DNA from 3 places in the Citrobacter sedlakii genome. Region 2 is predicted to be linked to each of the others. Evidence: predicted binding sites of a transcription regulator. Region 2 holds the regulator's gene; each other region holds the start of a gene.

Region 1 (4,391 bases), 1.8 Mb from region 2:
TATTCATGCCTGGCAACGCAATCGCGTTGAAAACAGTGCGTCATTGGTTAAACGTGCGATTGATGTGCTCCTGTCAGGGGGGCTAAGAATCAGCCTGACGACAGTTGTTCTGGCTTCAAAAAGCGTAGATCCTACGGGAAAAGGCGTATCTGCTTCAACCATCTTGCGGAACAGGCAATGCCATGCGATGTACAAAAAACATGCAACACTGAGCGGCAGTAGCCAGAAAAAACGTACCATTTCGGACACTGAACTTAATGATCCAACAGCGTCAGAATTACGGAGAGCTTATCTTCTTGCGAGTAAGAGCAAAACAGCCCTGATTGCGAAGGTTATTTTGCTTGAACGTGAGCTTGAAAACTGTGAAATACAGAATATCACCCTGCGAGAGAAAATACTGTCACTACAGCTACCGCACCTGTAAGGCCAGTATTCATTTTCATTTAGCGACAGGCAGATCTGAATAGCGCGTAGTGTAAGCCGGTGACAGCATCTCACGTTTCATTGCCCAGGGCTTCTGGATGCCCTGACCCGCAAACCAGACCTTCCCATTCCCTGACGCGTTAATGCCGTCGATTACCGTCATGAGTGCCGCGCTATTAGCTTTCGGGGCGAAATTGTCAAACAAATTAAGCTGTGCTGTGCCGCGACTAAAAAAGTCAGCCAGCATGACACCCGCTTTCATGTAACGGTAACCTTCGACCCATATTCGATCCAGTGATTCTATCGCGGCACGAATGATGTCACGCGTATCATCAGAAGGTGCCAGTAATTTCACCGACGATTGATTTCCATAGTAAACTTCATTATCTGCGTGCGGGCTGGTGCGTAGAAAAACGCTAACAAAAGCACAAAACTGATGTTCACTACGTAATTTTGCTGCAGCGCGCTCTGCATAGGTGCAGACAGCCTGACGCATATCGGCATACTCGGTAATACGATACCCAAAAGAGCGGCTGCACATAATCTGTTGCTTATTTGGCGGGAATTCCTCAAGCTCCAGACACGGTTCACCACGCAGTTCACGCAACGTTCTTTCCAGAACAACGTTGAAATGCTTTTTGATTACCCACGGTGAGCTATTGGCTAAGTCCAGCGCTGTACTGATCCCCATAGCGTTCAGTTTTTTACTTATGTGCCTTCCTACCCCCCATACCTCCTCTACAGGTACGCGCTCTAACAGCTTGCGCTGACGTGATATGTCGGATAAATCAACCACACCTCCCGTTCCAGGCCATCTTTTTGCTGCGTAATTTGCTAATTTTGCTAACGTTTTGGTTTGCGAAGCGCCGACCCCGATCGTGAGCCCGGTATTTTTAAACACCTGGTTTCGCACGGTTTTGCCAAAATCTGTCAGCGACATGCAGTTGGCTACGCCCGATAAGTCGATAAAGGCTTCATCGATTGAATAGATCTCGATGGATGGCGACATCTCCGTCAGCGTCTGCATAACCCGTGCACTGAGGTCGGCATAAAGGGCATAGTTTGAGCTGAATATGTGCACTGCAGAGGGGAATGTCTTATTTTTCAATTTAAAAAATGGTTCTCCCATCGTGATGCCGAGCGCTTTTGCCTCTGCTGAACGCGAAATTACGCAGCCGTCGTTGTTAGAGACCACCACCACGGGTTTTCCCTTTAAATCCGGGCGGAACACTGTTTCACAGGACGTATAAAAGCTGTTGACGTCGGCCAGAGCAAACATCGTCATTGATGTGACTTCACTGAAAATGTCACTACGCCAAATATTTCCAGATCTTCTGGATGATGAAACGTAATGGGTGAGTAATTGCTATTGTGCGGTACTAGTTGTAAGACCGGATGAGTTCGTAGCTCCTTGACAGTAAACTCGCCGGCGACAGCAGCAATCACAATATCGCCATGGCTTGCAGACAGAGAACGGTCAATTACCAGAAGGTCACCATCCCCAATTCCAGCCCCTGTCATGGAGTCGCCGCTTACTTTAATAAAATACGTGGCGCTAGGATGGGCTATCAAAAGCGTATTGAGATTCAGCCTATCTTCAACATAGTCTTGCGCGGGGCTGGGAAAGCCACAAGGTACCCGTTCCGTAAAGAGAGGAAGAGGGATAGAGGGGGCAATCTCAAAGGGATAAAAAATCTTCATAATGAGAGACTCAATTTGACTGTGTTTATATACAGTATCACTGAGGTTTTAGCACGTTCAACCTTCTTCTAGCAGTTTTCTGGAACCGTTTGAAGTTGGGAGTAATTTAGATTTACCGTATGAGTCGTAAGGTGAGATTGTAGAAATCCACTACAAGTTTTTTGGTCCGCTGAGAGCGAGAAGCGGACCCTGAAATCAGGGCCCGCCTGTTTTTATCTGAGCATCAGCAGAGGCTGGTTGCTATCAGACAACATCTCTGTTGTGTTGCTGCCGATAAAGAACCTGCGTAGTCGTGAATGCCCATATGCCCCCATGACCATAAGATCAATTTCGTTTTCCTCGGCATAGCGGCACAGTGCCTGAGTCACGGTGTCGGCTTTAAGCAGACTTGCCTGACTGGTTATGCCAGCTCTTTGCAACAAAGAGTGAGCTGCCTCAAGCAATTCTGATTTTCCATTCACCATCACCAGGTGGCAGGCCAGGTTCAAAAATAACGGACTTACAGAAAGTCGACGCAAATTTTCCAGACTCGCTTCACTTCCGTCATAGGCGAACATAACACGTGAAGGAACCGAGAAGGTTTCGGGTACAATTAACACAGGATTTTTTTGCAGACGAATAACATTCTCAATATGGCTCCCGACCGGATTGGATGCCCCCCGGCGCCCCAGCACCATAAGACGCGTATCCCCCAGTTCAGCCAAAATCCCGTCCAGCGTGCCATGTTTTTGTAATTGCTGTGGTGCCGGTAATCCCGCCTTTGTCAGCAGTTCAGCACAGTTTTTCAGGATGGCTTTACCCTGCGTCATCAATAATCGGTTACGTTCACCCTCAAGGCGAACCAGCTCATCTGTAAAATGCTCCCGACTGTCTAAGCCAATGGTTCCTGTCAGGTCCGAAACCAAAGGCTGGTCACTTTTTTCCAGGACATGAAGCAGGGCCACCGATATCTTCAGCGCGGAGGCAGCCCAGGCCGCATATTCGCAGACTGCCTTTGTTGATGACGAGCCATCCACACAGGCAACAACGGTGTTGTTCATTTCATGACTTTCGGACATTAATGACCTCCCATTAATTTATCAACTTCTTCGGGTTTATCATGCACACCAAACCGGTCAACAATGGTACGGGTGGCATCATTCATCCCGCGTATCTCAACCTCAGCTCCCTCTCTGCGGAACTTAATAACCACCTTGTCCAAGGCACTCACCGAAGTGATGTCCCAGAAATGGGCGTGTGAAACATCTATCGTCACATTCTCAATCGCCTCACGGAAATCAAAGTGGCTGGTAAAGCGATCTGCTGATGCAAAGAATACCTGGCCGGTGACGGTATAAGTTCGACTCGTCCCTTCCGGAACTGAGGTTACACGCATGAAACGGGATACTTTCGTAGCAAAGTTGAGCGAAGCAATTAGTACACCGGTCAGCACGCCGAAGGCCAGATTATGTGTTGCCACCACAACTGCGACGGTGGCAAGCATAACCACGCTGGTTGAAAGGGGGTGTGTACGCAGGTTTGTAATGGAGCGCCAGGAGAATGTCCCGATGGAAACCATAATCATCACTGCGACTAGCGCCGCCATCGGGATTTGTGATACCCAGTCGCGCAGGAACACAATCAGGCAAAGCAGCACCACGCCAGCTGTGAGGGTTGAAAGCCGTCCACGACCACCGGATTTTACGTTGATAACGGATTGCCCAATCATCGCGCAGCCTGCCATTCCTCCGATAAAGGATGTGCAAATATTCGCGATACCCTGCGCTTTACACTCCCGGTTTTTGTCGCTTGGCGTGTCGGTCATGTCATCCACAATCGTGGCGGTCATCATCGACTCAAGCAGGCCAACCACCGCAAGCCCAGCAGAATAAGGCAGTATGATGAGCAGCGTATGGAGATTTAAAGGCACGTCAGGAACCAGAAAGACCGGCAGGCTGTCGGGGAGTTTCCCCATATCGCCGACGGTTCGCACATCCAGATGCAGCCACATGGCTATGACGGTCAGCACCACGATGCACACAAGCGGTGAAGGAATGGTTTTGTTGATATAGGGGAAGAGATAGATGATTCCCAGCCCTGCCGCAGTCATGGCATAAACATGCCATGTAACGTTGGTCAGCTCAGGTAACTGGGCCATAAAAATCAGTATTGCCAGTGCATTAACAAATCCCGTGACCACTGAGCGTGAAACAAAGCGCATCAATCCACCGAGCTTCAGGTAACCGGCTATCAGCTGGAATATACCGGTCAGTATGGAAGCTGCCAGT
Region 2 (4,391 bases):
TGGATGGTCATCGACAGGGTGCCGGTTTTCGGATCCAGTAAACGGCCAGTACGGGAACGCCCGCCTTCGACAAAGTATTCAACGGAATAGCCGCGGCTGAACAGTTCGCCGAGATACTCGCGGAACACCGTCGAATAGAGCTTATTGCCTTTAAAAGTGCGGCGGATAAAGAACGCGCCCAGGCGACGGAAAATCGGTCCCGCAGGCCAGAAGTTCAGGTTGATACCGGCAGCGATATGCGGCGGCACCAGCCCCTGATGGTAAAGAACATACGAGAGCAGCAGATAGTCCATATGGCTGCGGTGGCACGGCACATAGACGATTTCGTGCCCGTCGTGGGCCAACTGGCGCACGCGCTCGGCGTTATGGACGTTGATCCCCTGATACAGACGGTTCCAGGTAAAGCCCAGAATGCGGTCGGTCAGGCGAATCATCTCGTAAGAAAAGTTCGCAGCGATCTCTTCCATCAGCGCAATGGCGTTTTGCTGCGCTTTTTCGTGGGAGATCTTCTTGCTACGCGCCTCGTCTTCTACCGCGCGGGCAATGGCTTTCGAGGCCAACAGTTTGTTAAACAGATCCTGTCGCGCCGGCAGACGCGGACCGACCGCCGCCAGACGCTGACGGGCGAAGTGCATACGCGCCACGCGCGCCAGTTTCTGCGCGATGGTTTTGTCGGTGCCGTGTTCGTCGGCCATGCGGCGCAGCGACACGGACGGCGAGAAACGCACAAAGCTGTCGCGCCCCAGCCAGGAGACGGCAAAGAATTTCTGAATGCCGTTAAGCATACGTAGCGGCGGATTCACTTCGCCTTTTTCACGTCCAGGCGAGCGGCCAAACATCACCGAGACCGGCACCATTTGCACATCCAGGTCTGGATTACTGCGATGCAGATCGAGATAGTTATGGAACAGCTTGATAGATTCTTCTTTCGGCGTGTAATACGTAAAGACACGCGGTCCGCCATGAATAAAGACATAGCGCGGCAGCAGCGTGCCGTCGATCTCCAGCGGCTCTAACGGGTCGGGAAGATCGTGCGCCAGACACTGCGCGCGCAGTGTGAGTAAGTCCGCTTTGGAGTTATACGGCAAAACGTACATAATTGGGCGAGAGGTATCGAGTCCCAGTTCCGGGGCAGGATCCGCCGGAATAGACTTGCTTTTTACCAGTACGCTTAATGGTAAATTCAGTAATTTATAGTAAATTCGTGGCCAGCCGGACATAAACGATGTAAAGCCTCTGGTTAATAATGCAAATGCGCTGCAAGGATATCAGAAAGTCATGTGAATTTCTGTTGTATACGGTCATACTTCGCGCCGCGTTGCCCGCACTCAGATTATACGCGCTAACAAAGCATTGTCATTGACGCCAATAATGCAAAAAGGTTCTTTTAATGGCTAACAATACCACTGGATTCACCCGAATTATTAAAGCAGCCGGTTACTCCTGGAAGGGGTTTCGCGCAGCATGGGTCAACGAGGCGGCGTTCCGTCAGGAAAGCATTGCGGTGCTGGCAGGCGTGGCCATCGCCTGTTGGCTGGATGTCGATGCTATTACCCGCGTTCTGCTGATTGGCTCGGTGCTGCTGGTCATGGTTGTTGAAATTTTAAACAGTGCAATTGAAGCCGTCGTCGACCGTATTGGATCCGAATATCACGAGCTGTCAGGACGGGCGAAGGACATGGGATCGGCGGCAGTGCTGCTTTCCATTATTGTCGCGCTGATCACCTGGGGCATTCTGCTGTGGGCCCATTTTCACTAACAACATACGCGCTCCGTTCCATAACCGCATAAAACTGCGGATCATTGTGCAGTTTGTGGTTCCAAAATCACCTTTAGCTGTATATACTCACAGCATAACTGTATATACACCCAGGGGGCGGAATGAAAGCGTTAACGGCCAGGCAGCAAGAGGTGTTTGATCTTATTCGGGATCACATCAGCCAGACAGGTATGCCGCCGACGCGTGCGGAAATCGCGCAGCGTTTGGGGTTCCGTTCCCCAAACGCCGCTGAAGAACACCTGAAAGCGCTGGCGCGCAAAGGGGTGATTGAAATCGTTTCCGGCGCGTCCCGCGGCATTCGACTGCTGCAGGAAGAAGAAGATGGCTTACCGCTGGTCGGTCGCGTTGCGGCAGGCGAGCCGCTGCTGGCGCAGCAGCACATTGAAGGCCATTACCAGGTCGATCCGTCACTGTTTAAACCGAATGCCGACTTCCTGCTGCGCGTCAGCGGTATGTCGATGAAAGACATCGGCATTATGGACGGCGATCTGCTGGCGGTACACAAAACGCAGGATGTACGTAACGGTCAGGTGGTCGTGGCGCGCATTGATGACGAAGTAACGGTAAAACGCCTGAAAAAACAGGGCAACAAAGTCGAGCTTCTGCCAGAAAACAGCGAATTTACACCGATCGTCGTGGATCTGCGTGAACAAAGCTTCACGATTGAAGGGCTGGCCGTCGGCGTCATCCGCAACGGTGAATGGCTGTAATTTCATTTAGCCGGATATAAGAGCGTACGCGCCGTTATCCGGCGCCAGGCCTGGCAGCGCTGTGCTTATCAGGCCTGTATAATTTTAAATCTACGATAACTGCTCCTCAGGCTTCTTCTCATGCCGTTCTTTGCATCTGCTGATAAAGCGCTCTGGCGTCTTGCCTTACCCATGATTTTCTCCAACATCACTGTGCCGCTGCTTGGGCTGGTAGATACCGCGGTGATAGGCCACCTTGATAGTCCTGTTTACCTCGGCGGGGTGGCGGTTGGGGCGACGGCTACCAGTTTTCTGTTCATGCTGCTGCTCTTTTTACGAATGAGCACTACCGGGCTTACGGCGCAGGCGTTTGGAGCGAAGAACCCACAGGCGCTGGCGCGCGCGTTAGTACAGCCATTGCTGCTGGCGCTGGGCGCTGGCCTGCTCATTGCGCTCTGCCGAACGCCGCTGATCGATCTGGCGCTGCATATCGTCGGCGGTAGCGAAGCGGTGCTGGCGCAGGCAAGACGCTTCCTGGAAATCCGCTGGCTTAGCGCGCCCGCCTCGCTGGCCAATCTGGTCCTGCTGGGCTGGCTGCTCGGTGTGCAGTATGCGCGGGCGCCGGTGATTCTGCTGATTGTCGGTAACATCCTCAACATTATCCTCGACCTGTGGCTGGTGATGGGCCTGCATATGAACGTGCAGGGCGCTGCGCTGGCTACGGTGATAGCTGAATACGCCACGCTATTGCTGGGAATGCTGATGGTGCGCAAGGTGCTGCATCTGCGCGGCGTCTCGATGGAGATGTTAAAGCAGGCCTGGCGCGGGAATATTCGTCGCCTGCTGGCGCTTAATCGCGACATTATGCTGCGTTCGCTGCTGCTCCAGCTCTGCTTTGGCGCCATTACTGTTCTTGGCGCAAGGCTTGGCGGCGACATCATTGCCGTGAACGCAGTGCTCATGACGCTGCTTACCTTTACCGCCTATGCGTTGGACGGCTTTGCCTACGCTGTTGAGGCGCATTCCGGCCAGGCGTATGGCGCGCGGGACGGTAGTCAATTGCTGGAGGTCTGGCGGGCGGCGTGTCGTCAGTCAGGCATCGTAGCACTGCTGTTTTCTTTGACCTACCTGTTGGTGGGGGAGCAGATAATCGCGCTGCTGACCTCACTGCCGCAGTTGCAACAGTTAGCCGATCGTTATCTGTTCTGGCAGGTGATCCTGCCGTTGGTCGGCGTCTGGTGCTACTTGCTGGATGGCATGTTTATTGGCGCGACCCGCGCTGCGGAAATGCGTAACAGTATGGCGGTGGCGGCGACGGGTTTTGCGTTAACGCTGCTGGCGCTACCGGCATTGGGGAATCACGGTTTGTGGCTGGCGCTGGCGGTTTTCCTGGCGCTGCGCGGACTTTCGTTAGCATGGATTTGGCGGCGGCACTGGCGTAACGGTACCTGGTTTTCGGCAACGTGACGGTTAAATATTCTGAATACTCAACCGAACCCAGAATCCCTGACTACACTAAATATCACGTCCAGCAAGAAACGTAGCAACGTTGGATGACGTAGACTCGCTATTCACAGCCTAACGAAGAGGACTTTATGATGAATAAAGACGAAGCCGGTGGTAACTGGAAACAATTCAAAGGTAAGGTGAAAGAGCAATGGGGCAAATTAACCGACGATGACATGACGGTTATCGAAGGTAAGCGCGATCAGCTGGTAGGTAAAATCCAGGAACGTTATGGCTACCAGAAAGATCAGGCGGAAAAAGAGGTGGGTGACTGGGAAACCCGCAACGACTACCGCTGGTAAACCCTCCTGCCCAAAAGTACAAGGACGTACTGCCCTTTATTTGCTTACAGTGAGCGGCGCGCCTTGCCGCTCGCGCCATTAACGGGGTTTTTTCTTGACCTGAATAGAATGGTC
Region 3 (4,391 bases), 250 kb from region 2:
GCGTGGAGTGGATTGAAGCCCTGCTGCAAAAAGCGGCCCAGCGCATCCCGGCGGAACGTTTGTGGGTCAACCCGGACTGCGGCCTGAAAACTCGCGGCTGGCCGGAAACGCGTGCGGCGCTGGCGAACATGGTGAAGGCAGCGCAGAATTTGCGTCAGGGTTAATATCTTTGCCAACCCTGTGACAAAGGCCCGGCAAGGCGTAGCCGCCACCGGGCTTTTAATCATTACGCTCTCTTCCCGCCGTACTGGCTGAACCACGCCAGCATTCTCTGCCAGCCATCTTTCGCGGATTCTGCATGATAACTCGGACGGTAATCGGCATTAAATGCGTGTCCGGCATCCGGATAAACTACAATCTCTGCTTTCGCGTTTGCCGCCCGCAGCGCCTGGCGCATTGTCTCAACCGTATCGAGCGGGATCCCCGTATCCTGACCACCATACAGCCCCAGCACTGGCGCATTTAAATCCGTGGCGATATCGACCGGATGCTTCGGTGAGTTCAGGGTCTTTTCACCCATCAGTTTCCCATACCAGGCGACGGCAGCTTTGAGCTGTGGATTATGCGCGGCGTACAGCCAGCTAATGCGTCCCCCCCAGCAAAAACCGGTCACCATCAGACGGTGCGGATCGCCGCCGTTGCGGGCCGCCCAACTGGCGACGTGGTCAAGATCGGCCAGCACCTGTGCATCCGGCACTTTGCTGACCAGATTGCTGAACAGCGTCGGGATGTCGCTGTAATCATTCGGATCGCCCTCGCGAAAATAGAGCTCTGGCGCAATAGCCAGATACCCTTCCAGCGCCAGCCGGCGGCAAATATCGCGAATGTGTTCATGCACGCCAAAAATTTCCTGCACTACAATGACCACTGGCAGGGGCGCATCGTTTTGTTTTGGTCGCGCCTGATAAGCCGGCATATCTTCTCCCTGAGAAGGGATGGAGGTAAAACCGGCAATAATGGCGTCGTCCGGAGTGTGAACCGTTGTAGAGGCGAGGGGAGAGGCCGCAGGTGCAAAGCCCGTTTGTTGTGTTGAGGTCATGGTATTCTCCGTACCCTTAAAATACATAGCGCAATGTTAACTATAGACAGCCTTCACTAAAGCACACTGCCTGAATTGGCTCAATTTTTGTGCAATGGAAGGCAGGGTTGACAATTAATTGTGATCAACATCACTTAATCAGCGTAATTCAATGCAACTGTTTTCCCTCATGGTGATGATGGTCACGAAAATCACCTGCGTCCTTCGGTAGAGTATCTTTTTGCTTCTTCTGACTAAAACCGAATCACAGAGGAGTTTTATATGTCCAAGTCTGATGTTTTTCATCTCGGCCTCACCAAAAGCGATTTACAAGGGGCTACGCTTGCAATCGTTCCAGGCGATCCGGAGCGTGTGGAAAAGATCGCCGCGCTGATGGATAAGCCGGTTAAGCTGGCATCGCATCGCGAATTTACGACCTGGCGCGCAGAGCTGGACGGCAAGTCTGTGATTGTCTGCTCGACCGGTATCGGCGGCCCGTCCACCTCCATCGCCGTAGAAGAGCTGGCGCAGCTGGGCATTCGTACTTTCCTGCGTATCGGTACCACCGGCGCGATTCAGCCGCATATCAATGTGGGCGATGTTCTGGTGACCACGGCATCTGTGCGTCTCGACGGTGCAAGCCTGCACTTCGCGCCGATGGAATTCCCGGCGGTGGCAGATTTTGACTGTACCACCGCGCTGGTCGAGGCGGCGAAATCAATAGGGGCGACCACGCACGTAGGCGTAACCGCGTCCTCTGACACTTTCTATCCAGGGCAGGAGCGTTACGACACCTATTCTGGTCGCGTTGTGAGCCGCTTTAAAGGCTCGATGGAAGAGTGGCAGGCGATGGGCGTCATGAACTATGAGATGGAGTCCGCCACTTTGCTGACCATGTGCGCCAGCCAGGGTCTGCGTGCGGGAATGGTTGCCGGGGTTATCGTCAACCGTACTCAGCAAGAGATACCGAACGCCGAGACCATGAAGCAAACCGAAAGCCATGCGGTGAAAATCGTGGTGGAAGCGGCGCGTCGCCTGATCTAATTTTCTGTTTTTCCCTCCAGGGCCGACGCGTTCGGCCTTTTTATTTTGCGTAACGCCTCGCAGGAAATCCCTTTCAAACTGGACGTTTATACAGCACAATTCTATTTTGTGCTGGTGAGTGGTTGCGGCAGGAGGCATTTTGGATATCTCTCTCATAATTTATGCAGTGATAGCGTTGGTAGGCGTTGCGCTGGGCTGGCTGATCGCCAGTTATCAACATGCACAGCAAAAAGCCGATCAGCTTACCGAGCGTGAAGAGATGGTGGCGGCGCTAAGCGCGGCCAGACAGGAGCTTGCCCAAAGCGATCACTGGCGCGACGAGTGCGAACTGCTGAACAATGAGCTTCGCAGTCTGCGCAGTATTAACACCTCGCTGGAAGCGGATCTGCGGGAAGTCACGACGCGAATGGAAGCGACGCAGCAGCATGCGGAAGACAAAATTCGTCAGATGATCAATAGCGAACAGCGCCTCAGCGAGCAGTTCGAAAACCTGGCGAACCGGATTTTTGAGCAAAGCAACCGCCGGGTCGACGAGCAAAACCGACAGAGCCTTAACAGTCTGCTCATGCCGTTGCGTGAGCAACTGGACGGTTTTCGCCGCCAGGTTCAGGACAGCTTTGGTCAGGAGGCGCGCGAGCGGCATACGCTGGCGCATGAGATTCGTAATCTGCAACAGCTCAATGCGCAGATGGCGCAGGAAGCGGTCAATCTCACGCGCGCGCTGAAAGGCGACAATAAAACCCAGGGCAACTGGGGTGAGGTGGTGCTTACCCGCGTGCTGGAGGCTTCCGGCCTGCGCGAAGGCTATGAGTACGAAACGCAGGTCAGCATTGAAAATGATGTCCGTTCGCGGATGCAGCCCGACGTGATTGTCCGCTTACCGCAGGGCAAAGATGTCGTGATCGACGCTAAAATGACGCTGGTGGCCTATGAGCGCTATTTCAACGCGGAAGATGACGTCACCCGTGAGAGCGCGCTCCAGGAGCATATCGCATCCGTGCGTAACCATATTCGCCTGCTTGGGCGTAAAGATTATCAGCAGCTTCCAGGACTGCGCTCGCTGGACTATGTGCTGATGTTTATCCCCGTCGAGCCTGCTTTTTTGCTGGCGCTGGACAGACAGCCCGAACTGATTACCGAGGCATTGAGAAATAACATTATGCTGGTCAGCCCTACGACGTTGCTGGTGGCGTTACGGACCATCGCCAACCTGTGGCGCTACGAACATCAAAGCCGCAATGCGCAGCAAATTGCCGAACGAGCCAGTAAACTGTACGACAAGATGCGGCTGTTTGTGGATGATATGTCGTCTGTCGGGCAAAGCCTCGAGAAAGCGCAGGACAACTACCGTCAGGCGATGAAAAAACTGACGTCGGGGCGCGGCAACGTGCTGGCGCAGGCAGAAGCGTTTCGGGGGTTAGGCGTGGAAATCAAACGCGAGATTAATCCGGAACTGGCGGAACAGGCGACGTCGCAGGATGAAGAATACCGTTTGCGCGCGGTGCCCGAAGCACCTGAAAACACGCTTCATTCAGACGATAGCGGCGTCAAACAGCAATCGATTTAGCCCGTTTGGCGTCGCCGGAACGGGTAGAAGGGTAGGGCAAATAGCCCCAATCTGTTACACTTCTCGAACAATTTTTTGATGAGCAGGCACTGAGATGGTGGATAATTCACAAGAAACGACGCACTTTGGTTTTCAGACTGTCGCTAAAGAACAGAAAGCAGACATGGTGGCCCACGTTTTTCATTCTGTGGCCTCAAAATATGATGTCATGAATGATTTAATGTCATTTGGCATTCATCGCTTGTGGAAGCGCTTCACTATCGACTGCAGCGGCGTTCGCCGCGGTCAGACGGTGCTTGATCTGGCCGGAGGGACGGGCGATCTGACGGCCAAGTTCTCTCGCCTGGTCGGTGAAACCGGCAAGGTGATTCTGGCGGATATCAATGACTCCATGCTTAAGATGGGCCGTGAAAAACTGCGTAACATCGGGGTTATCGGCAACGTCGAATACGTTCAGGCTAACGCGGAAGCGCTGCCCTTTCCGGACAACACCTTTGACTGTATCACCATTTCCTTCGGTCTACGTAACGTCACGGACAAAGACAAAGCCCTGCGCTCCATGTTCCGCGTGCTGAAACCCGGCGGACGCCTGCTGGTGTTGGAATTTTCTAAGCCGATTATCGAGCCGCTGAGCAAAGCCTACGATGCCTACTCTTTCCACGTTCTACCACGCATCGGATCCATGGTGGCGAACGATGCGGACAGCTACCGCTATTTAGCGGAATCTATTCGTATGCATCCCGATCAGGACACGCTGAAAGC

Evidence for each region. Region 2 encodes LexA, which represses DNA repair genes until DNA is damaged. Its sites were predicted from a motif close to TNCTGTATGTACATACAGNA; they were not measured.
Region 1: a site for LexA is predicted at 2,142-2,161, ahead of umuD (translesion error-prone DNA polymerase V autoproteolytic subunit). Genes of this name have one in related genera too.
Region 3: a site for LexA is predicted at 2,139-2,158, ahead of rmuC (DNA recombination protein RmuC). Genes of this name have one in related genera too.

The regions. Positions count from the first base shown of each region.
Region 1 covers NZ_CP071070.1:2,619,862-2,624,252, forward strand. The annotation lists gene JY391_RS12560 (hypothetical protein) at 1-424, shown strand, start outside; gene umuC (translesion error-prone DNA polymerase V subunit UmuC) at 440-1,702, opposite strand; gene umuD (translesion error-prone DNA polymerase V autoproteolytic subunit) at 1,705-2,124, opposite strand; gene JY391_RS12575 (universal stress protein) at 2,337-3,164, opposite strand; gene JY391_RS12580 (SulP family inorganic anion transporter) at 3,182-4,391, opposite strand, start outside.
Region 2 covers NZ_CP071070.1:4,391,273-4,395,663, reverse strand. The annotation lists gene plsB (glycerol-3-phosphate 1-O-acyltransferase PlsB) at 1-1,220, opposite strand, end outside; gene JY391_RS20825 (diacylglycerol kinase) at 1,391-1,759, shown strand; gene lexA (transcriptional repressor LexA) at 1,882-2,490, shown strand; gene dinF (MATE family efflux transporter DinF) at 2,611-3,936, shown strand; gene JY391_RS20810 (CsbD family protein) at 4,068-4,277, shown strand; gene zur (zinc uptake transcriptional repressor Zur) at 4,356-4,391, opposite strand, start outside.
Region 3 covers NZ_CP071070.1:4,637,093-4,641,483, reverse strand. The annotation lists gene metE (5-methyltetrahydropteroyltriglutamate--homocysteine S-methyltransferase) at 1-164, shown strand, start outside; gene JY391_RS21925 (dienelactone hydrolase family protein) at 227-1,039, opposite strand; gene udp (uridine phosphorylase) at 1,301-2,062, shown strand; gene rmuC (DNA recombination protein RmuC) at 2,202-3,629, shown strand; gene ubiE (bifunctional demethylmenaquinone methyltransferase/2-methoxy-6-polyprenyl-1,4-benzoquinol methylase UbiE) at 3,724-4,391, shown strand, end outside.